Linked DNA regions of Gloeobacter violaceus PCC 7421. The protein of the gene in region 2 interacts with the protein of the main gene of each other region in a pairwise test. Links are inferred from orthologs where the notes say so. Each region holds a gene or a part of one and is shown on either strand. Other genes may lie near its edges.

What was found.
Region 1: the proteins of rlmB (region 2) and GLL_RS11575 interact in binary tests that used the Escherichia coli proteins (3 or more experiments, as listed by UniProt). The link is inferred for Gloeobacter violaceus PCC 7421 from one-to-one orthologs.
Region 3: the proteins of rlmB (region 2) and tsaE interact in binary tests that used the Escherichia coli proteins (3 or more experiments, as listed by UniProt). The link is inferred for Gloeobacter violaceus PCC 7421 from one-to-one orthologs.

What each region holds. Positions count from the first base shown.
Region 1 is NC_005125.1:2,392,370-2,399,990, forward strand. Bases 2,230-5,104 are described here. They hold GLL_RS11575 (NAD(P)H-hydrate dehydratase), read left to right. Parts: upstream 2,230-2,841; coding sequence 2,842-4,368; downstream 4,369-5,104. Other genes in these bases: GLL_RS11565 (TIGR01212 family radical SAM protein), read left to right, coding at 2,230-2,312; GLL_RS11570 (photosystem I reaction center subunit XI), read left to right, coding at 2,385-2,828; clpS (ATP-dependent Clp protease adapter ClpS), read right to left, coding at 4,365-4,652; psb35 (photosystem II assembly protein Psb35), read right to left, coding at 4,687-4,866; GLL_RS11590 (lysophospholipid acyltransferase family protein), read left to right, coding at 5,003-5,104. In the rest of the region: GLL_RS11555 (YceD family protein), read left to right, coding at 1-410; GLL_RS11560 (HEAT repeat domain-containing protein), read left to right, coding at 479-1,126; more of GLL_RS11565, read left to right, coding at 1,362-2,229; more of GLL_RS11590, read left to right, coding at 5,105-5,746; GLL_RS11595 (alpha/beta fold hydrolase), read left to right, coding at 5,740-6,489; GLL_RS11600 (hypothetical protein), read right to left, coding at 6,513-7,133; GLL_RS11605 (hypothetical protein), read right to left, coding at 7,312-7,621. UniProt on the Escherichia coli protein: Bifunctional enzyme that catalyzes the epimerization of the S- and R-forms of NAD(P)HX and the dehydration of the S-form of NAD(P)HX at the expense of ADP, which is converted to AMP.
Region 2 is NC_005125.1:4,375,971-4,383,668, reverse strand. The notes cover bases 2,538-5,489. They hold rlmB (23S rRNA (guanosine(2251)-2'-O)-methyltransferase RlmB), read right to left. Parts: upstream 4,546-5,489; coding sequence 3,529-4,545; downstream 2,538-3,528. Other genes in these bases: GLL_RS21510 (ABC1 kinase family protein), read right to left, coding at 5,370-5,489; GLL_RS21515 (STAS domain-containing protein), read right to left, coding at 4,925-5,269; GLL_RS21520 (Mini-ribonuclease 3), read right to left, coding at 4,514-4,921; GLL_RS21530 (chloride channel protein), read right to left, coding at 2,538-3,449. Outside these bases: GLL_RS21535 (DUF4145 domain-containing protein), read right to left, coding at 1-311; GLL_RS23855 (DUF6883 domain-containing protein), read right to left, coding at 422-709; more of GLL_RS21530, read right to left, coding at 873-2,537; more of GLL_RS21510, read right to left, coding at 5,490-7,193; GLL_RS21505 (DUF6825 family protein), read right to left, coding at 7,105-7,437; GLL_RS21500 (DMT family transporter), read left to right, coding at 7,664-7,698. UniProt on the Escherichia coli protein: Specifically methylates the ribose of guanosine 2251 in 23S rRNA.
Region 3 is NC_005125.1:3,189,515-3,197,161, reverse strand. What follows is about bases 2,568-5,468. They hold tsaE (tRNA (adenosine(37)-N6)-threonylcarbamoyltransferase complex ATPase subunit type 1 TsaE), read left to right. Parts: upstream 2,568-3,739; coding sequence 3,740-4,198; downstream 4,199-5,468. Other genes in these bases: GLL_RS15435 (alkaline phosphatase D family protein), read left to right, coding at 4,281-5,468; GLL_RS15445 (NYN domain-containing protein), read right to left, coding at 3,168-3,692; GLL_RS15450 (pantothenate kinase), read right to left, coding at 2,568-3,157. In the rest of the region: GLL_RS15460 (FG-GAP repeat domain-containing protein), read left to right, coding at 1-1,983; GLL_RS15455 (hypothetical protein), read left to right, coding at 2,183-2,452; more of GLL_RS15450, read right to left, coding at 2,468-2,567; more of GLL_RS15435, read left to right, coding at 5,469-5,924; GLL_RS15430 (Uma2 family endonuclease), read left to right, coding at 5,991-6,758; GLL_RS15425 (Uma2 family endonuclease), read left to right, coding at 7,097-7,647. UniProt on the Escherichia coli protein: Required for the formation of a threonylcarbamoyl group on adenosine at position 37 (t(6)A37) in tRNAs that read codons beginning with adenine.

The DNA.
Region 1 (7,621 bases), 2.0 Mb from region 2 along the record:
CTCTGCCGAGCCTCACGCCCGTGCAGGGCGAACTGGCCGTCGTCCACCACGGCGATTTTCTGGAAGTCACCGGCCGCGCCCAGACGATCGTCACCCTCGCCTGCGACCGCTGCCTGCAGCATTTTAACCATCGCCTCGTGACCGACTTCGAAGAGGTGATCTGGCTGGAGGACGCGTCTGTGGAGGTGCCCCTCGAACTGGAGGTGCCCCCCGCCCACCTCGACGAGCTACTGCCGCGCGACGGTCGGCTCGACCCGGTCGATCTCATCTACCAGCATCTGTGCCTGGAGTTGCCCGTGCGCAACCTGTGCTCCGAGCAGTGCCAGGGGGTCAAGACCGCCCAACCCGAGGAGCAAAGCCTCGACCGGCGCTGGGCTGCTCTTGCCCGTCTGCGCGAAGAGTTGGGCTGATCCGCCTCCCCCCCGCTCTTCTGGTAAGGTGGATTCCAGAAAAATGGCGCCGGTGGGGATCACAACGCATGGAAACTCCAGAAGAGAAACTGGCAAGCCCGAACCTGGGCGATCGCCTCAGCGCGGTGGGTGCGCTGCGGGACATACCCGCTGAGCACTCGGTGGCGCTGTTGGTCAAAGCGGCCCAGGACGACAATGCCCGCGTGCGCTACGCCGCTGTGAGCCTGCTGGGCCAAAAAGAGGACCGCTCTGTCCTGGGCTTGCTGCGAACCTTGCTCACCTCGGACCCGGAATTTGACGTGCGCGCCGCCGCCGCCGCCGCCCTGGGCGATTTGCACGCCCAGGAAGCCTACGAAGATTTGGCCGCCGCCTTTGCCCAGGACAACGAGTGGCTGGTCAGATTCAGCATCCTGGCCGCCCTCGGCGAACTGGGCGACCGGCGGGCGGTGGACCTGCTGGTGACGGCCCTCAAGGGCGACCCGCTCATCCGCACCGTCGCTGCCGGAGCCCTCGGACAGTTGGGCGACCGGCGGGCGGTGGGCGAATTGGTGGCCTACATCGCCGACGAAGACTGGCAGCTGCGCTTTCGCATCGCCCAGGCTCTCGGCGAACTGGGCGGCGAAGAAGCGTGCTCTGCATTGCAAACTCTCGCCGCTGATCCCAACGATGCAGTCAGTTCCACGGCCCGTTCCGCCCTCGAACAGCTTGCGCAATAGCCTGGACTTGTCCAAAATCCGATCTGGAAGCTTTCCTTAAATCATCCCCGAGCGCGGGCAAATGGTATTCTGCGAAACATTAGTATCTGTCACAATGCGTAAGCATTTGTACTGGTTCTCCTTATACTCTGACACTCCCCCCAGGGGAGTTTTTTTCTTGATGGGCGGTTGCCGTCCCCGGTATCGCCGGGCCGGGCGTGCCACGATGGTTGGTTGTCCGTTGCCGGTGCGCGCGATGGCCAGTGTCGATCTGCTGCCCTACAACCTGTTCAGTCGCCATCTGCAGGAGCGCTTTGGCGAAAAAATCTTCAAAGTCACCCTCGATGCCGGTTTTGACTGTCCCAACCGCGACGGCACCCGGGCGCGCGGGGGCTGCACCTTCTGCGACGCCTCCGGTTCCTCAGCCCAGGTGAGCCCTCCCGCCACTCCTCTAGATGAGCAGTTGCGCCTCGGCATGGCAGGCTGGCAGCGCAAGTTCGGCGAGAAGGCCCGCAAATTCATCGCCTACTACCAGGCGTTCACCAACACCCATGCGCCGGTAGACCGGCTGCGCGAGGTCTACCGGGCCGGTATGGAGCACCCCGACTGCATAGGCATCGCCATCGGCACCCGCCCCGACTGCGTGGGGGAGCCGGTGCTCGAGTTGCTGGCCGAAATGGCCTCCCGCAAATACCTCTGGGTCGAGTACGGCCTGCAAAGCGCCCACGACCAGACCCTGGCACGCATCAACCGCGCCCACACCGTCGCCGAATTCGTCGATGCGGTGCGGCGCACCCGGGGGCGGGGCATCGAAGTCTGCGCCCACCTGATCCATGGCCTGCCCGGCGACACCCCGGCAATGATGCTCCAGTCGGTGGATTTGCTCGCTTCCCTCGGAGTCGAAGGCGTCAAGATCCACTCGCTGCACATCGTCAAAGGCTCGGTCATGGCAGGGCAGTACCTGCGCGGCGAGATCCCGCTGATGAGCCGGACCGAATATGTGCAGTGGGTGTGCGACTCGCTGGAGCGCCTGCCCTGGCAGATCAAAATCCATCGCCTCACGGGCGACGCCCTGCCGCACCTGCTCATCGCCCCGGAATGGTCGCGCCACAAACTCGCCGTGCTGGGCGCCATTCAGCAGGAGATGCGCAGGCGGGGCACCCGGCAAGGTTCCGGGGTGCGCTCTCTGACACCTGACACTTATTAAGGAGTATTGCGCCCATGCGGCCAGCCCCGGCCAAAGGCGTAGGATCATCGGGACGCTCAAGGAACCGAAGCTATGACCCTGGCACGCTATGTCTACACACCGGATCCGCAGGAGGGGACGCTGCTTACCCCGGTGAACAATTCCACGGCGATCCGCTGGTTCATCGACAATCTGCCCATCAACCGGGTGGGGATGGACGAGTTTACCCGCGGGTTGGAAATTGGCATGGCCCACGGTTACTGGCTCATCGGTCCTTTCGCGCTGCTCGGTCCTCTACGCAACACCGAACTGGGTCTGGTGGCCGGGCTGGTCTCGACCATCGGCCTGCTGCTCATCTCGACCATTGGGCTTTCGGGTTACGCCTCGCTGGTCGAAGACGTGCCGACCGAATTCGACCGCAAGGGCTGGAGCCGGCTTGCCGGCGGTTTTCTGGTGGGCGGTGTCGGGGGGGCCATCTTCGCCTTTGCGATTTTGCAGTTTTTCCCGCTGGTCTCAGCCATCGCCCGCATCCCCTAACCGGGAGCGGGTTGTGAGCGGGCTTTGCGCCTGCACTCTCGTCGGTGCCGCCCAGGTGCAGCAGCTCGAAGCGGCGCTGTTTGCCGCGGGGATGCCCGTCGAAGCTTTGATGGAAAAAGCGGGCCTGCGGCTGGCGGCAGCGATTGCCGCCGACTATCCGGCCGGGGGTTATCCGCGGGTGGGGGTGCTCGTGGGTCCCGGCCACAACGGCGGCGACGCCCTGGTGGTGGCGCGCGAACTGTGGCTGGTCGGGCGATCGGTGCAGGTCTTTTGCCCGAGACCGCCCATCAAACCCCTCGCCCGGGCGCACCTTGATTACTTTCAGTCGCTGGGGGGCAGGGTGCACACCGGTGCAGTCCCTGAGGAGCCGGGGGTGGATTTGTGGGTCGACGGCCTGTTCGGCTTTGGTCTGGAGCGGCCCGTCGCCGAACCCTACGCCGGGCTGATGGCGCAGGTGAATGCCTCGGGGGTGCCGGTGGCCGCCGTCGATCTGCCCTCGGGGCTTTCGAGCGAGACCGGTGAGGCTCTGGGCGGCCTCGCGGTGCGGGCGGCGCGCACCTACTGCCTGGGTCTGTGGAAGCGGGGGCTGTGGCAGGATGCGGCGCTCGATTGGCTCGGGGTGCCTGTGCGCCTCGAGATCGGATTTAGCGAAGCGCAGGTGCGCTCGGTTCTGGGGGAGGATCACCGCTCGGCCCGGCTGCTGTTGCCCGATGCGGCCCGCGCCGGGCTGCCGTTGGCGCGCCCGGCCACAGCCCACAAGTACAGCGTCGGCACGCTGCTCGCGGTGGCGGGATCGCGCCAGTACGGGGGCGCTGCAACGCTGGTGGCGCTGGGGGCCCGCTCGGGCGGTCCCGGCATGCTCTATCTGGCCCTGCCCGAATCACTGGCGGACCGGGTGGCGGCGCGGCTGCCGGAGGCGATTGTTCATCCCTGCCCGCAAGCCGAAAACGGCGCCCTCGCCGATTTGCCGGGGGTAGACCTCGAAAAGTTCGATGCGGTGGTCTGCGGCCCGGGATTGGGCAAAGCCGAGCAGGCCCTGGTGCTTCGCCTGGCGCGCGAAGCAGCGGGCGCCCTGGTGCTCGACGCCGACGGTCTCAATTTGATTGCAGGTCAACTGGAGGTGCTTGCGCAGCGCGCGGCCCCGACAGTACTCACCCCGCACCCGGGGGAATTCAAGCGGCTTTTTCCGGACATTGCCCTTGCCGATCGCCAGGGAGCCGCCCGCACCGCCGCCCTTCGCTCCCACGCCTGGATCGTGCTCAAGGGGGCGCGCACGGTGGTCGCTTCCCCAAGCGGCCAGGTGTGGGTCAATCCCGGCGGCTCCCCCGCCCTCGCCCGCGGCGGTTCGGGCGATGTGCTCGCCGGGCTTCTCGGTGCCCTGCTCGCCCAGTGCGAGAATCCAGAACCCGCCGTGCTCGGCGCCGTCTGGTGGCACGCGGCGGCGGGAGAGTGGCTTGCCGCCCGACACACCGTCCTGGGCGTCGATGCGGAGACCCTCGCGTTGGGATTGCTGCCGTTTCTGGCGGCGGACGGCCCTTAAGCCTGCTCTAAGGGGGCCATCGTCAGTCCCTCGCGCGACAGTTGCTCGTGGTAAAGCTCCGCCTGTTCGAGCGGGCCAACCCAGACAATCGCCCGCCCTTCGCTGTGCACCTGTTGGGTCAGCTTCCAGGCGCGATCGGGGTGCATGTGGGGGATGTACTTGACCAGGCAGTTGGCCACGTGCTGGAAAGTATTGAAGTCGTCGTTGAGGACGATGACCTTCCAGGGCTTGAGGGCCTTGACGCTGGTTTCCGGCTTGGTCGGAGTGACAGTGGCGCTCGACATCGCTCTTCGCTCGCTCAACGTCGGTCGTCTCAAGCTAGCCGTTGCCGTCGCCGTCGCCGCTGTCGCGCAGGTTCTTGGGGGTGATCTTGTTCACCCAACCGGGGGGCTCGCTGCCTTCCCAACCTGCCGGGCGCTTCGAGCTGTACCAGGCAACCGAACCGATGGTCACGCACGCCACAAAGCCGACGGCCAGCAAAGCCCAAAAAATGACCATGATCCCTCCCGGTAAAACCACCGTTGGTGTCAATTTTAGAATAGATATGAAGAATAGATCTCCATCTACGGCATCTAACCGCCTTTTGCGGCGGTTGACTAGGATGAACGAACGTCCGCAGATCCGGTGTTTAGACATGCTCGCACTGCCCACCCTGTCCCCTGTCGATCTGGCCCAGTGGATGCTCGAAGCCTTCGGCACCCAACTGCGCGTGCGCTGCGAGCGGCCCTTGCCTGCGGGCGAAGGCTGCCTGCTGGTGGTCAGCAGCCACCGCAGTTTCTTGGACGCGCCGCTGTTGGTGCGCTCGATGGGCTCACCCGTGCGCCTGGTCTGTCACCACTACCTGGGCCAGGTACCGGTAGTCAACGAACTGGTCCGCCAGTTGGGCGGTTTTCACCTCGGTCCGGCGGGGCAGGGCTGGTCGACGCTGTTTCGCCAGGCGAGCCGCTATTTGCTGAGCGGTACCCACGTGGCCATCTTCCCGGAGGGGGCGCAGCTGATTGCCGCCCACAGTCGGCCGGGCCAGGTGGCGACCTTCAGGCGGGGTTTTGCCCATCTGGCTTTGCGCAGCGGCATCGAGCATCTGCCGATTGTGCCGGTGGCCATCGTCTCCAAGCGCGAAGCGAGCGGTCCTCTGGTACCCCTGCGGCTTCTGAGCCTCTTCGACGGCAGCGAACCGATGTTCCAGAAGGCGGGCTGGCATCCCTACGTGCTCTACGAACAGGTCGAATTGCGCGTCGGGGCGCCGCGCCGGATCCGCCCGGAGGAGGTTGCCCGCTACCGCGGCGGGGAGGCGGCTGTCGTCACCGCCGCCCTGGCGGCCGAGCTGGAAAATGCCGCGCGCGAGTTGACCCTCCCTGGAGGTCGCCACCCATGCTGAGCGAGCGGCCTTTGCTGGTCTATTTGCCGGGCCTCGACGGCACGGGCAAGCTCTTTTTTCAGCAGGAGTTCAAGCTCGCTGCCTACTGCGACGTCACTGCCCTGTCGATTCCGGTGGACGACCGCGGCGAGTGGCCCGACCTGATTGCCCGGGTAGACGAGCTGATTGCCGCTCACCCCGGCCGCCGAATCATTTTGTGCGGCGAATCCTTCGGCGGGTGCCTGGCGATGATCGCAGCCATCGAGCGGCCGGAGGCTTTCGATCGGCTGGTGCTGGTCAACCCGGCCACCTCCTGGCGGCGGCAGATCTGGCTGAACCAGGGCGCGCGCTGGCTGGCCCTGCTGCCGGCGGTGTCGCTGCAGGTCGCCGCTGTGGTGTTTCTGCCGTTTTTGAGCGCCACCAACCGCCTTACCCCGGAGGACCGCCGCACGCTGCTGGCCACGGTGCGCCTGGTCTCGCGCGACACGATTCTCCACCGCCTCGAACTGATGCAGCGATGCGACTGCGACGGACAACTGCACCGGCTTTCGATGCCGACGCTGCTGTTGGGGGGACGGATGGACCGGTTGCTGCCCTCGGTACAGGAAGTGCAGTGGCTGGCCGAGCGACTGCCCGATGCGCGCGTCGAAATCTTGCCCTACAGCGGTCACGCCGCGCTGATCGAAGAAGAACTGGATCTGGGCGCTTACTTACTCAAGTATGGCTTCGTGCAAGAACCCTACGGCCGCGAGGCGCACCCGTAGGGTCAGGTCTTTTATGTAGGTGCTTAAAACGAACCTGTGCGCGGCTGGATGAGGCGACCGTCGGGCAGCGTGCTCAGGTAATCGACCATCGAGCCCTCGCTGTCGAGGCGGCCACCGTGCCAGAAAAGCTCCATCACCGACACCGAGCGCACGTCGGCCGGCAGTGACGGCAGGCGGTTGTCGAGGTTGCGCACCGTCTCGACGGCCAGTTGGGCGGTATCGAGGGGCACCGAAGTGTACTCAGGTACGACGCGGGCGTTGTAGACGTGGCCATCGGCGCCGATCTCGTAGGCGACCACGGTGTACTCCCCGGCGCTCACCCGGTCAAAGTACAGGTCGTGGTAGCGGCGGATCTGCCAGGAGAGGCGCATGTTGAAAGCCCCGAGCGCTTCGGCATCCACCGTCGGCTCCTCGGGTCTGAACAAATCCCCCACCCGGGCGGGTAGGGCCAGGGCGCTTTGGCCCCAGCGCACCAGCTTGCCCGGGTTAAAGGTCTCGCGCAATTCGGTGGAGACGGCTTTGGCCACGGCGCGGGTCGCCTGGCACGGCGTCTGGGTCGCCAGCCAATGCCCGGCGAGCGGAGTAAGGGTCAAAGCAAGACCCAGGACCAAAAACGGTTTGAAGACGGCTGGCAGATGGTTCATTGCGAGATCCCCGGCGGTAAATCAGTGGAGAGGTGAGAGTGACTCGGGCTTTTGCGCCTGTGTTGCCAGAATACTACACGCTTCTAAAGCCGTGCCCCCCGTACGGACGGGATCCCCTCGGGTATGCAAAAGGGGCACCCCGGACGGGATGCCCCTATCAAGCCGCTCGTGTCAATCGCTACGGCTTGGGTTTAGGTTCGCCCGCTGGGCGGGTGGTGCTCTTGGGCTGCAAGTTCGGGTCGGTGTTGCTCACACCGGAGGGCGGATCGGCGATGACGGCGTCATTGGACCGACTCTGGCTCTCGGGCAGGTCGGTGGTACGCGTGACATCGACGCGATCGGAGCTTTTGCCCATGCCGGAAGAAGTCTTGTTCGACTTTTTCGTGGAGGTGTCGGGCTTCATCGGGTCCATCGAAGTGTTCGGGCGCTCAGCCGCGGGGGTCCCGGCGCTCGGGGTGGCGTCGGTGCGCGGCTCACTGGTCGGACCG
Region 2 (7,698 bases):
GCTGCCGTTGTTAATCTTGGAGGGACAAAGTTTAAAGATTCTAGTAGATTAACCTTCGCCGAGAAGGCAAAATCGTTTTCTTTGAGCTTTGAGTATTTGGGCAAAAATGCTTCAAGAATCTTATCTATCCTATCCTCAACTACTAGAGCAGTGACGATGGCAAGCAGGCGGTGATCCTGAAGTCCTTGAAGTTTCTTGTATAGCTCGGGAAGGTCTTGACTCAGTATGTATTCCGTATCATTGAAGGGCTTATCAAATAAGCTCTCTTCAGGCAATCCATCAAAATAGTATCTCTCGTTATTATCAACCATATGAAAAACCCGCGCAAATCACAGCTTGCTTAAGCATATCAACTTTCAAGTGTACGCAAATGGAGGCTGTGCTATGTGTTGAACTTAGCCTTGAGAAGTCCCCCTGAATCTCAGGCTTCCGGCAAGCAGTCAAAGCCCTCCCCGTTTCGGACAATGTAGCTTGTGTGCACTGCGGCTGACTGGCCATACGGCGCTGTCACTTTGAGATTTAGCACGTACCGTTGGCCAAGGGGAGACGACAAAGCAGGAATTGCATTTAATATTTGCGCCTCAATAAAGTTTTTGGAACGCAGCCACCTAGCATCTTCGACAGTCAATCCGAGGACCGCTGCAAAAACAAAGGCCTTGTGCATACCATGTGGATGAGTGGGGTCAAAGCTGTAGGTGCGTAGCTTCAATGTATCGATCCAGAGCGGTTTTCAGTTGGACGTAAAACGGCGAAGAAGCCAATGATCTTCTGCAGCAAGCCTTTCTAGTTGGCCCGTCCCACATTCGATCGAAAACCGCTCTAGACACGCTCCGGGTTCGGTAAGCTTACACCCGATGATCCCCCTGCAATTGCTAAGTGCGCACCACGACCACCGTGCAGTCGCTGCCCTTGGCGACGGTTTCGGGGATGTTGCCCCGGATGGCCTGGCGCAGCAGGCTCTCGCGGCTCGCACCAATAATCACCCCGTCGAAGTGGCCTTCGGAGGTGCACTGAACGATGGCCTGAGCAACGGATTTTGAGAACAAAGGCAAGGCGCGCACGGGGTAGCCCAACGAGCGGCCGAGGCTCTCGGCGTCCGCATCGAGTAGACCTGTGTCGTGGGCCGGATTGTCGGGGGCGAAGACCTGGCAGACGGCGATCTCGCTCTTGCCGGGGCCGCGGCGCAATAAGGCGGGCAGAATCTTAATGGCCTCCTGGGCGTTGGGGCCGCCGCCGATGGGCACCAGCCAGCGGCGCGGGATCGCGTCGCCTTTGAGCTTGACCAGGAGCACCTCGCATGGCGCCTGGCGGATGATCGTGTCCACGGTGTTGCTGAAGATGCGCTCCGGGGAGGTGTTCACCCCCCGCCAACCCATCAGCACCAGGCCGATGCGCCGCTCTTTGACCGTTTCGAGCACCGCCTGGGCGATATCGTGGGCGACGCGCACCTGGGTGTGTACCGGCACCCCGACGGCGCGACCGGCGCGCACGGCCTGGCGCACGAGGTTGACTGCCGGGGCCACTGCCACCGGGGTGCTGGAGGGTGCGCTGGTGCGGGGTACGGCGATGACGTGCAGACACTCCAGTTCGAGGTTGCGCGCGCGGGCGATGGCCAGGGCAAATTCCAAAAGCGCCGGGGCGGTGTCCGGATTGGCCAGGGGCAACAGCAGGCGACCGCCTCCCAAGGCCGGAGCGCGGGTCTGGTAGACCACGTAGGACGGGTCGGGGCGCGGACCCACCGCCTGGGTGTCGCCACTGAGCAAATCCGCCTCGGCGCGGATGATGTCGCTGCGGGTGATGATCCCTACCAGCTTGGCCTCCTCGACCACCGGCAGGCGGCTCAATTCGTAGCGATTGAGCAAATAGAGCACCTCTTTGAGGCTGTCGCGGGGAGTGACGGTGACCGGCTGCGGCGTCATCAGTTCGCTGAGCGGGGCGGTGGGCGGCAGATTGCGCGCCGCGATCTTCATCAGATCGGTCTGGGTGACGATCCCCACCAGCTTCTCGTCCTTGACCACCGGAAAGCCCCGGTGGTGCGAGCGCGAAAACGCCTGGGACACTTCGCTGAGGGGAAGCGTGCTCTCCAGCGTCTCCAGGCGCGTCTGCATGACATCGCCCGCCGCCAGTTGAGCGAGCAGCTTCTCGTCGCTCACCGCCTCCTCGCCCAGACGGATGCCGTTCCAGGCCAAAAGTTGGTCGTAGATCGAGCCTTCGTTGAGGCGCTCAGCCACCAGCGAAGCGACCACGCAGACGACCATCAAGGGCAGCACCAGGTTGAAGTCGTTGGTGATCTCGAAAATAATGATCACCGCCGTAATCGGCACGCGGGTCACCGCACAGAAAAATGCCCCCATCCCGACCAGCGAGTAGGTGATGGGCGCGTTGACGGCCAGGGTGCTGTAGGAGAGCGTGCCCACCAGCGAACCCAGGGCAGCCCCCAGCACCAGCGAGGGGGCGAACACGCCGCCCGGTGCCCCGGAGCCATAGGCGATGAGTGTCAGCACAAACTGGGCCACGAAGGCGAGGGCGGCGAACTGCCAGGGTTCCTGCGCGCCGATAATCAGCCCGCGCAACGCTTCGCCGTCGCGAAAGACCGCAGGTAGCAGCGCCAGGCTCCCGCCCATAACCAGTCCGGCAAGGCCCACCCGCAAAGGCATGTTCAGACGCAGCACCCGCCGGTTAAAGGTAAGGCTCGCGATTAGCCCCCGGTTGTAGAGCGCTCCGAGCACCCCCGCCATCACCCCGAGCAACAGATAGAACGGGATCTCCTGAACCGTAAAACCGGTCTGAAAATCGGCCATGCTCGATTTGAGGTCGAAGCTGAAGCCCCCCAGGACCCGCGAGAGCACCGCGCCGATAAACGAGGCGAGGATGGCCACCCCCAGGGTGAGGCCCGAAACGTTCTGCAGCAGTTGCTCGACAACAAAGATCACCCCGGCGATCGGGGCGTCGAAGGCGGCGGCCAATCCCGCTCCCGCCCCGGCGGCCACCAACTGGCGGCGGTAAGCGGGGGAAGTGGGCACCCAGCGGCTGAGCTGGTTGGCCAGCGCCGCGCCGATCTGAATGGTCGGGCCTTCGCGCCCGAGCGGAAACCCTGAACCCAGCGTCACCATCGTGCCCACCAGTTTGACGAGGGCGACGCGCAGATCGAGCGCCATCGGCACGCGGGCAAGCACCGCCTTGACCTGGGGGATGCCGCTGCCGGAAGCTTCCGGAGCGAAGCGCTCCACCAACCAGCCGGCCGTCACTCCCCCCAAAAGCCCGAGCAGCGGCAACACCCACCAGCCGAATGATCCCGCAGCGTCGAGGCGCCAGTGGCTGAGGAGGTCGGCGCCCTGCTTGAGGATGACCGCCGCGAGCCCCGCCACCAGACCGATCAGGCACGCTTCCAGCGTCGCGAGGCGCTGGGGACGGAGCAGTTGCCGAAAATTCTGCAGCCAGGATTGCATAGGACCGGGGAAGCCGTCCGCCTTCTAGCCTAAACCCGCCCATGCTTCTCTCGCAGTGGCCGGGTACAGGGTGCACCGTCTAGCTGAGGTCGATCTGGTTGGCGCGGCGCTGGCGCATCACCTCGTAAAGCATGATCCCACCTGCCACCGAAGCGTTGAGGCTGGTAGTCTTGCCCGCCAGCGGAATCGAGACCATGTGATCGCAGTGGCGCTGGGTGAGTAGCGAAATGCCCTTGCCTTCGGAGCCCACCACGACTACCAATGGCCCATCCAACTTCAGTTCGTAGAGCGCCTGGCTTGCCTTCTCCTGGGTGCCGACGACCTGATAACCCGCCTCCTTGAGGCGTTCGATGGCCTGGTTGAGGTTGGTGACCCGGGCGATGGGCAGGTGCTCCACCGCCCCCGCCGCCACCTTGGCCACCGTCGCCGTCACCCCCACCGCCCGCCGCTGGGGCAAGATGATCCCCTGAAAACCGAACGCCTCGGCGGAGCGGATGAGCGCCCCCAGATTGTGGGGATCTTCGATGCCGTCGGCGGCGAGCAACACCGGGTCGGGCCGCTCCACGAGCGAAGCGATCAATTCCTCGAATTCGACGTAGGGATGGGCGGCGGCCTGGGCGGCGACGCCCTGGTGGTTGCCCCCGGCGGTGAGCTGATCGAGCCGGCGCGGCTCGACGATGTCGATCACCGCCCCGCCGGCCTTGGCCGCGTCGAGCAGCCGCAAAAAGCGTGGGTCGTAGCGCAACTTCTCGGTGAGCCAGACGCGGTTGAGGGGACGGCTGTTCTGCAGAGCAGCGAGCACCGACTGTTTGCCGTAGAGCAGTTCCGCCTCGTCGCTCTCGACTACGGTCGGGGCGGCTTCAGGGGCCATGCGGGTCTTGATGGTCTTGGGGGCGCGGCTCCCGGCCCCGGTCGGCGTGATGTCTTTGACTTTGGCCGTTCGGGTCGCATCGCGCGGCCGTTCGGGTCGGGACACCTCGCCTGTGGCTTTACGCACCAGTTTGGCCGGGCGCTTGGTTTTGGGTTTGGCGGCGGAGTAGGGCTTCGCCTTGGTGCTCGGGCGCTTAGGCCTCTGGGGACGGGGTGTCGGGGCCATGGTGGTGTTGAAACTCATCGCACAGGTGAAGGATGACCCCGAGGCGGTCGCGGTCAGCCAGAAACAAATATCCTAACAAAGCCTCGAAGGCCGTGGCCAAACGGTAGGTGGCCGGGTCGAGGCGCCGCGGGACCGTCCCCCCGGCGTTGCGACCGCGCCTTAGCCAGTCGGCCTCCTCCACCGTCAGGTGCGGGGACAGGCAGGTCGCAAGCTTTGCCTGGGCAGAGGCCCGCACACAGGCGACGGTGTCGCCGTGCAGCCACTGGAGGCGGCGGGGGGGGAGCAGCACCCGCGTGCGCACGTGCAGTTCCCAGACCGCGTCGCCCAGGTAGGCCAGCGCCTCCAGCGACAGCGAGCGGATCTGGACGGGATCCAAGGGCTACTTTCCGGGAATGTGCCCGAGCGCTTCTTCGAGGGAATTGCGCAGCGACAAAAACTGCTCCAGGCGCACCAGTCTCACCGTCTGGGTGACCCGCGGGTTGGCGACGATCTGGAAAGTACCGGGAACTCCCTGCACTTTTTTGGCCAGCTGCACCAGTGCCCCGAGGCCGGAGCTGTCGACAAAATCGATCTGTGACAAGTCCAGGACGATGTTGGGCGAGCCTTCCTCGATGTACTTGTTCATCACTTTGCGGAAGACGGGTTCCGAGAAGGCGTCCAGCTGACCAATCAGGCGAAAAAGCTGGTAGTTTTCGCCTTCATCGCGGGTGCCCCTCAGGCTCACCGTCAGGTTGATCGGCTCAGGAATGGCCTTCCCTCCAACAGAGCGCTTTCAGGCTAACACTATAGGATGAGACTCCCGCAGCTGTCTAGCGTGCCGGGCGCTACTGCAAGTCGGTGTCGATGCGCTGCAACCGCAGCAGCACCCGCCCGAGGGCGAAGGACAGCAGACCCGCCAGGCCAAAGGCGGCGATCGCCTCGAGAATATGGTCGGCGGTGTAGAGCACGACCGAACAGATGAGAAAAGCCGCCAACAGCACGCTGTAGATGCCGCCGATGGCCGCCGAGTTGAGCCGCTTGAGCAATCGCTCCGTCTCGATCGACTTGGTGCGCACCCGCAGTTCGCCGCGGTCGGCCCGCTCAAGCGTTTGCTCGATGCGCCGGGGCAGGTTGACGGTCATCGAGCTGACCTGGCCCACCTGCTGGCCGAGCTGGTTGAATAATTCGCGCATACCGAATTCTGAATTGACAGCCATGAGCTGATCGGCAAAAGGCTGGGCCACGTCCATAAAGTTGAAATCGGGATCGAGGCCCTTGCCCAATCCTTCGAGGGTCGAGACGGCCCGCAACACAAACGTGAAAGTCGCCGGAAAGCGAAAGGGCTGCTCGTAAGCCATTTCGTAGATGTCGTCGGTCAACTCCGCAAAGTTGAACGACTGCAGGTTGTAGGGCTGGTTGACGAAGTTGGTGAGCAAAAATTCGATCGAGCGGCGGATGGGCACCCGGTCGGCACTTTTCTTGATGGCCCCCAGTTCGATGAGCGAATCGATCACCTTGTCGGCATCGGATTGGGCCACCCCAAGAAAGGTGTCCATGAGCTTCTCTTTGGTGCCCGGCTGGATGTGGCCCATCATGCCGAAGTCGTAAAAAATCAGCGCCCCGTCGTGGCGCACGGCGATGTTGCCCGGGTGGGGATCGGCGTGAAAGAAGCCGTCGTTGAGCAGCTGCTGCAGGTAGGAGCGCGCCCCGATGCGCGCCAGCGACCGCCGGTCGAGCCCCGCCGCCTCCAGCGCCTCGTAGTTGCTGATTTTGATGCCCGGCAAATATTCGAGGGTGAGCACCCTGGGGGAGGAGTAGCGCCAGTAGACCCGCGGCACACAAATTTCGGGGCTGTCTTTGAAGTTGCGGCGGAAGGTGTCGGCGTTGCGCCCCTCGTTGAGATAGTCGATCTCCTGCATGAGGATGCGGGCGCACTCGTCGTAGATGGGCACCCACTCGCGCCCGCCCCGGCCGTAGCGCGGGTGATTCTGCAGGTACTGGGCGATGCCGCGCAGGATACCGAGATCGACATTGAACAGCTTTTCTAGGCCCGGCCGCTGCACTTTGACGACGACATCTTCGCCCGAGTGCAGCTGGGCTCTGTGCACCTGACCCAGGGAAGCGGCGGCAATCGGAGTCGGATCAAAAAATTGAAAGACCTGGGGGATCGGTTTGCCGAACTGGTCCTCGACGATCTCGACGACCTGTTCGTAGGGAAAGGCCGGTACCTCGTCCTGGAGTCTGGAGAGTTCTTCGATATATTCTTTCGGGAACAAGTCCGCCCGCGTCGAAAACAGTTGCCCGACCTTGATAAAAGTCGGCCCCAGTTCGAGCATTGTCTCGCGCGTCCAGATGGCCCGCATGCGCTGGCGGCGCGAGCGGTTTTCTTCGCTGTCGCCGCTGCGGTAGGTCCACTTTTTGCTGTCCCACCAGCGGTAGAACAGAATCAACAAAAAGAAGCCCCAAATATCGATCACGCGGCGGGTGCGCGAGTAGTTGACTCGATTCCAGCGATAGTTCTTAGCAGAAGAAGGCGGCGCCGACACGATCACGAATGGGTAGCGGAGGGGGACAGGGACTTCACGTGGCTTCCTGGTTGCGGAAGCGCTGCAATTCCGAGCGCAGGCGGGCAACCTCCGCCCGCAACTCGTCGATATTGCGCTGGACATCTTTGGAAGCCGCCGGGGTGCGCGCCGTGTAGCCCTCGGCGCTCAAGTCCGCCAGCGTCTCGGCCTGTTCGGCCTCGGCGCGGGTGATTACCGCCTCGGTAAATTGCCGCAGCCCGTCGCGCCAATCCGCCTCGGCTTTGCCCACTTCACTCAGCACATCGGTGACGGCATCTTCAAGCTTTTCAAGCAAAATCTCGGCCGTTGCCCTACCGATAAAAAAAGTCCGGATCCACGGATCGCTCACTTTGCCACTCCATCGATGCGCCCGGCCTGCGAGTTGCAGTCACCGCCGATCCAGCCCAGAAGCCGGCGGCCGGATTTACCCCTCGATTTTACCCTACAAGCTTTGTCCTGGCGGTGAGTGCATAGACTGAGCCCTGGCCGGCGGTCGGGGCTTTGTACAATCCACCGGGCTGCACTGCCCGTAATCCCTGCAGAACCCGCACGCAATGCCCACCTATAGTTGAGCCATGGCCGAGATTCGCGACCGCTTCGCAGGCACTGT
Region 3 (7,647 bases), 1.2 Mb from region 2 along the record:
GATTTTGCCGACCGCGAGACGATCAGCGGCGCTTCGGCATCGGTAACCGGCACCAATGTCGGAGCCACCAAAGAACCGGGTGAACCCGATCACGGCGGCAACGGCGGCGGCGCTTCGGTCTGGTACACCTGGACGGCACCGACGTCGGGATCGGTGTTTTTGGATACCTGTCCCAGTTTCTTCAGCACTGTGCTGGCGGTGTATACGGGCGATTCGGTCTCCGCCCTGACACCGGTGTCCCAATTGAGTTCCTGCCAACAAACGCTTTCGGTCCTAGCCGGCACGACTTACCAGATAGCCGTGGACGGCTTCAACTTCGGCTCCGGGCCGTCCACGGGCACGATCAACTTGAACCTGTCGTTCTCCGAACCGCCCACCAACGACGACTTCGCCGATCGCGAGACGATTAGCGGTACTGCGGCGACGGTGATGGGCACGAACGTCGCGGCCACCAAGGAGCCGGGCGAACCCGACCACGGCGGCAATGTCGGTGGTGCCTCGATCTGGTATACCTGGACGGCGCCTTCTACGGGCACGGCCAGCCTGAATACCTGCAGCAGCTTTTTCTCCGTGCTGCTGGGAGTCTACACGGGCAATGCCGTTTCCGCCCTCACCCCAATCGCTTCGATCGGTTCTTGCCAGTTGAGTTTCAGTGCTGCAGCCGGCACGACTTACCAGATAGCCGTGGACGGCTTCAACTTCGGCTCCGGGCCGTCCACGGGCACGATCAACTTGAACCTGTCGTTCTCCGAACCACCCACCAACGACGACTTCGCCGATCGCGAGACGATTAGCGGCAAGTCGCCCTCGGTGAGCGGCAGCAACTTCGGGGCTACCAAAGAACCGGGCGAACCGGACATCGCCTTTATCCCGGGCGGCGCCTCGGTCTGGTATACCTGGACCGCCCCCCAATCCGGCGAAGTCATCGTCAATGTCTGCAACAGCTCCTTCGACACGGTTCACGCTGTCTACACAGGGGCCTCGGTTTCCGCCCTGACGTTTGTGGCAGGCTCGGACTTCTGCGAGTTCTCCTTCAGTGCCGTGGCGGGTACCGCCTACCAGATTGCGGTCGACGGCTTTTTCGGCAGCACCGGCACCTTTACCCTGGCGCTGACGTTGGCACCGCCTAACGACGATTTTGCCGCCGCCACGGTGATTCCCAGTAAGCGGCAACCTTTACTGTACGTGCAGCGGGCCGGCAACGAAGGAGCGACCAAGGAATTCGATGAACCCGAACATGCCGCCAATCCCGGCGGCAAATCGCTCTGGTGGACCTGGACAGCCGCTACCACCGGTCCGGTCAGCGTTTCCACCAAAGGCAGCAACTTCAACACGCTGCTGGCGGTTTACAAAGGTGACTTGCTTTCCTCGCTCATCCTGGTGGCCGCCAATGACGACCTGCCCACCCGTCCCCAAAGCGGCGTGACCTTTACTGCCGTAGCCGGCAACACCTACAAGATCGCGGTGGATGGCTCCAGCGTCGATTTTGGGACTGCAGCTTCGGGCAGAGTGCTCTTCTCGCTGATCAGCCAGACCCAGTCGCTTGCTACAAGCGACATGAACGGCGACGGCAAGGCCGACAGGTTGGTAAGAAACCACCAGAGCGGCACCAACAGTCTGCAGTTGATGGACGGCGACCGCGTGGTGCGCACGGTGGCCCTGCCTACCCTCGGTGAGGGGCTCTGGCTGGCTGGTGCTACCGGAGACTTTAACGGCGACGGACACCGCGACATCTTCTGGCGCAACCACGCCACGGGCGAAAACGGTGTCTGGCTGATGAAAGGTACACGGCGCCTATCCACAGTGGTCTTGCCCCCGCTTGGGGATCTGCAATGGCAGATGGCCGGCACCGGCGATTTCAACGGCGACCGCAAGCTGGACATCGTCTGGCGTCATCCCGACGCAGCTAAGGGCTTTGTCTGGCTGATGGACGGCACCAAGGTGCTAAAAGCCCTCCCCACCCATCTGTTCACGCGCAAGTAGCGAAGAGCTCTCTTCGCCGATTGGCCCAACCCCCGCAGCCCCGCCTGCGGGGGTTTCTATTTTCAAAGCCCAGGGGACGGAACGACAGCTACTTTGGGGCTCGGATGTTTCTGCCTCCAGGCGGAATCGGCTTTGACGACAAAGGCTGCACTATTAGACCGAGTACCGTTTGCCGCAGTGACATTTAAGGAGTCCCCAGATGCGCAAGTTTGTCGCTCTTCTTGCCGGTGTCGCTCTCATCGGCGGCTTCGCCCCGCAGGCGATGGCCCAGACCGGTTCGATGGAAAAGACCGAGAGCAAAACCGGAGCCCAGACCAAAACGACAACCAAAGAAGACAGCAACAGCATGGGCGAGATGCGCGAGCGCCAGGTCGAATCCGACAAGCGTGCCAAGACCCAGCGCTCCGAAATGGGCAAAGAAACCAGGGAAAAGACCAGCGAAGTGAAGAAGGAAGTGGAGAAGCCTTAGCGGCTTTGCCGCCATCTAATCGGCACCCCGGGCGGCCACGCAGATCCCCCACAAGGTGAGATGGGTGTCCTGCACATCGAATAGGTCCGGTAGCCACCGGTGGACGCGCTCGCTGTCGCCGCCGGTGGCTACGCTTATGCCGCCCGGATACTGCCGCTTCCAGGATTCGAGAAATTGCGCAAGACCTGCGAGGGTCACCCGCACCACACCGCTTTGAATTGCTGCTTGGGTGGTGCGGGCCAATAGCGGCGGCCAAGGTTCGGGCAAGTCCACCGCCGGTAAGGCGGCGGTGAAATGTTCCAGGGCGCGCAACTGCGTGCCCAGCCCCGGCAGGATGGCCCCGCCGCAAAAGCGGCCGAACTCATCGACCGCACTCAGGGTGATGGCGGTTCCGAAGTCAGTCACCAGGGCCGGGCAACCGTAAGCGTCGGCGGCGGCGATCAAATTCAGTGCCCGGTCGATTCCGAGGGTGGGATACGTACCGGATAGGGGCACATCCGCAAGGTTCAAGATACGGGCATGGGGCAAGGTGCGCCAGCGCTCCAGATGGGTGGTCGTTACCGAGGCGACTACGATTTGCTCGGCCGCATCTGGAGCCTGCGCGTCCCAGTGAGTGAGCGGAAAATCCAGCGTCCGCACCAGCTTTGTTCCGGTGAACCAGCCCCAGTGCTGGCGGCTGTTGCCGATATTGACTGCAAGCCACACGGCGGCCGTCCTATTCGCCGAAGCGCCAACGGGCAAGTTTGTCGCGCACCGTCGGATCGAGTCGGTCGGCGAGTTTATTGCTTGGCCGGGCTTTGCGGTTGCGCAGGTCCTCGCGCAGCTGGCGGCGGGCGGCTTCAACTTCTTTGAGCAGCTGCTCGGAGGATAGCCAGTCGGCCCCCTGGGCAAGTACGAGCACCTGCTGCGCCCGGTCGGAGGTGGCCACCATCACCCGGCGACGCCGGTTCTCGCGCAGCAACTGGTAGCTGTACTGCTCGATAAAACTGTCGGCGGTCTGTTCGTAATCGGTAAAGCACACTTCAAGGTGGGGCGTCTCGCTCGCGCGTACCAGCGGCGAGGTGACCAATTGGGCGTCGAAGACCAGCACCGCGCGGTAGCCGCGAAAACTGGCGTAGCCTGCCAGTTGCTCGACAAGCTCGTTTCTGGCCGCTTCCAGACTGTGGCGGTCGCGCAGCCGTGCCAGCCTGGGCCAGGCCCCGACCACGTTGTAGCCATCCACCAGTAAAATCGTTTGCACTGCCGCTTCGGAAACGGGCCTTTGTATCAATCTTGTCACATTCGGCGATGAAAATCCTGTTGCCCGACGCCGAGGCGACGCGAACGCTGGGGGCGCGGTTGGCCGAGTGCTGGCAGCCGGGCGTGGTGCTGCTGTTTGACGGCGATCTCGGTGCGGGCAAGACGACCTGCATTCAAGGATTGGCTGCGGCGCTCGGCATCGAGGAACCGGTCACCTCCCCCACCTTCGCTCTCATCGAAGAGTACCCGCAGGCAACACGGCCGCTCGTCCATGTCGATCTGTACCGGCTCTCTCCCGAGGAGGTGCCTGCCCTCGGCCTGGAGGAAATGTGGGACGCCCGGACAATAGTCGCGATAGAGTGGGCCGAGCGACTGCCGTTTATGCCTGGGGAATATCTGCGTATATTTCTCGATTGGCACGAGCCGCGCAGTGCTTGCCTGAACGCCCACGGTCCATCTGCTGCAAGCTTTTTGGGGTGTTTGAGCAAGTACTGTCGGTGGCCCTAAGCCGGTATGGGCACATGCCTTAACGGGGCCTTAATACTGCAGCAGTAGCGTTGCTCTGTCCTGCCTGCCTGGAGCGCGTCCGATGTTCAATCGTCGCACGGTAATCAAAGGCGCCTTGGTCGCCCCGGCGCTGTTGCTGTCCGTCAATCCGAGGCGCCGGGCCGCCGCCCAGGGTGCCGACGATTACGGCGTCGCCTCGGGCGATCCGCGCTCCGATGGGGTGGTGCTCTGGACGCGGGTGCCGGAAGCGTTTCAGAACGGCGGACCGCTGACGGTCCATTTCGAAGTCTCGCTGACGGAGGATTTTGCCTCCGTGGTTCTCCAGGGCAGCGTCACCACGGACGCCGGTCACGACTTCACCGTCAAGATGCGCACCGGCGGCCTGGAGCCTTTTACGCGCTACTATTACCGGTTCACCACCGATACTGGCTACACCAGCGTCACAGGCCGCACCAAGACTGCCCCCGACCCCGACAGCAGCATCGAACAACTGACCTTTGCCTACGTCTCCTGCCAGGATTACACCCAGGGCTTCTACACGGTCTATGCCGCCATTTGCCAGGATGACGACGCCGACTACTGCATTCACCTGGGCGACAACATTTACGAGACGGGTGATGCGGGCTTCCAGAACGGCCAGGTGCGCGAGGACACGATTGGCGGCGGTGAGGCGAGGACCCTCGAAGAGTACCGCGCCAAGTACAAGCTCTACTTGAGCGATCCCGACTTTCGCGAGGTGCGCCGTCTGTTCTGCTGGATCCACCTGTGGGACGACCACGAGGTGTTCAACAATTACGCCGGGCGCGACCTGGTGAGCGAGGAGCAAAAGGCGCGCCAACTGGCGGGCTACACGGCCTTTCTAGAGTACCTACCGGTCGAGCCGGTCACTCCCCTTACGGTCGTGGACGACAAGGCGGTGGTGCGGCTCTACCGCAAGCTCTCGTTTGGCGCTCTTGCGGATTTGTTCGTGCTCGACTTGCGCCAGTTTCGCGACGGTGTGGTCTGCGCCAGCGACTTTTTGAGCCCCGGCTGCCCCGAACTCGAAGATCCGGCGCGCACGATGCTGGGCTATCAGCAGCGCAGTTGGCTCAAGAAAAATTTGCTCGGTTCACAGGCGCGCTGGAAGGTGCTTCTTAACGAAATGATGCTGGTGCGCTTCGTGGCGTTCGACATCGGTACGGACGGTCGGCCCACGGGTAAGCCGCCGCGCTTTTTCGGCCGCCCGCGCCGCGTGGAGGGCGATATCGTCTCCGAGGCGAATGGGCTGACGCTCTACATCAACCTGGATGCCTGGGACGGCTATCCTGCCGAGCGCACCGAGCTGCTTTCGTTTATTGCCGACAAGCAAATCCGCAACGTCGTGGTCTGGACCGGCGATATCCACAACTGCTACGCGGGCGTCCTCAAGCCCGATTTCACCGATCCGGCGAGCCCGTCGGTGGCGGTGGAGGTGGTGGGCGGCTCGGTCAGTTCGGCGGGCGTCTTCGAGCTGTTGGGCGGCCTCATCGATCCGACGCCATTGGCAGCTCCGCTGTTGCAGCAGTCCAATCCGTATATCGAGTACGTCGATCTCAAGTACCACGTCTACACCAAGGCGGTGTTGACGCGCGAATCGATGCAGGTGAGCTACCGGGCGGTCGAGACGATCACCGAGACGGTCTCGGCGAGTTTTACCCTGCAGTCGTTCACCATCCCCGACGGCGAATCACAACTGTTGCCCAGTTGAAACAGTGAATATCAGCGGCCCGAGGTGGACAATTGATCACAGCGCCCCGCAGCGTGGGAGCCGCCGATGATTCAGACCGCCGCGTCCGAGCCTTCAGGCAAAACGATGACTTTCGAAGAGTACGTGCGTTACCAGGGAGAACCGGGTATTCGCTACGAACTCTTTCATGGACATCTGGAGCCGATAACGACACCGACCGGACTGCACACCAGCATCTGCGAATTTGTTGCAAGCCGACTCCAGCGACAATTTGCCGCCCAACAACTGCCGCTGGTGGCCAAAAGTGCCGTTGGGGTGCGCACCGAAGAAGATACTTCGCGGATCCCCGATGTGGTGGTCTGTAGCCGCGAGCTGTGGGAGCGGCTTTGCGCCCGCCCGGGAGACGGTATTCTTGACACCGGCGAAACACCACTATTGGTCGTCGAGGTGGTGAGCGAAGACTGGCGGCGCGACTACGTCCGCAAGCGGGCGGAGTACGCCATGGTAGACATTCCCGAGTACTGGATTGTCGATCCGGTCCGGCAGCGGGTGTGGGTGCTGAGCGATCCGCAAAGTGAAAACAGCTACGAGCGGGTGGAGTTCCAAAGCGGCGACCAATTGGTGTCTGTGCAGTTTCCCCAACTGGAACTGACGGTAGATATCCTCCTGTCTCCGCCTCTTGTCGAGGATGTGATCCGCGAGGAGCAGACGCAACTGCAGCGAGCCAGGCAGGAGACCGAGCAAGCTATGCAAGAAGCTGCTCAAGCGAAGCAGCAGGCCGAGCGCGAGCGGCAGCGCTCAGAACGGCTGGCCGCGTATTTGCGAGAGCAAGGCGTCGACCCAGAAGCGCTTTGAGGCTTTGTCATCATCTGTGCGCGACCGGCCCAATCCCATCAACCAGGGACAGGCATTCCCGTGCGATGAGGCCATCAATTTTCGGGGGATGGGGGATTTCTGAGAGGGAAGACACCTCTTCCCCTTGAGAAACGCTCTGGACGGCCCGGGGAAAGTTACCCACTCGACACCGCCCAGAAGAACCTGGGAACCCTTAAGTCTCGTAGGCACCCCCCGGAAATGGATGACCTCACCGCTGATGGTGTCGCCTTGCAAGGAACCCTTGCCCCCCAGTAGGTGCAACGAGCCTGTACCGGGCCATGGGTACAATGGGTCTGTCCCTCCAGAGGCAGTGCGCGATGGTCACCGTCGAGCGGGTCGCTACCAGGCTTTTCAGCACGGCCGAGTACCACCGCATGGCTGGTGCCGGTGTGTTCGGACCGGAGGAAAAAGTCGAACTGTTGGAAGGACGCATCCTCACTGTGCCTCCCCAGGGTCCCCTCCACGCTGCCACGGTGCGGCGGTTGATGCAGTTGTTGTTGCGCCTCGGGGTCGACCCCGCGATGCTGTTTGTCGACCAACCGGTGAGCCTGGGTGAGTACGGAGAGCCGGTGCCCGATATTGCCCTGGTGGAGCCCGATCCGCAGGGCAGAGACTATGCTGATGCCCATCCGGGCCCTGGGCAGCTGCGCCTGCTCATCGAGGTGTCGGACTCGTCGCTGGAGTACGACCTGCTCACCAAGAGCCGGGCCTACGCCTCGGCCGGCATTGGCGAATACTGGGTAGTGGACGTGAGGAACCGGAGGGTGCATCGCTTTACCGCCCCGACTGCCGAGCGCTACTCCCGGGTAGAGGTGCTGGAGGAGGGGGTGGAATTGGTGATCTTGGGCAGCGAAGTCCCGGTCTGCCA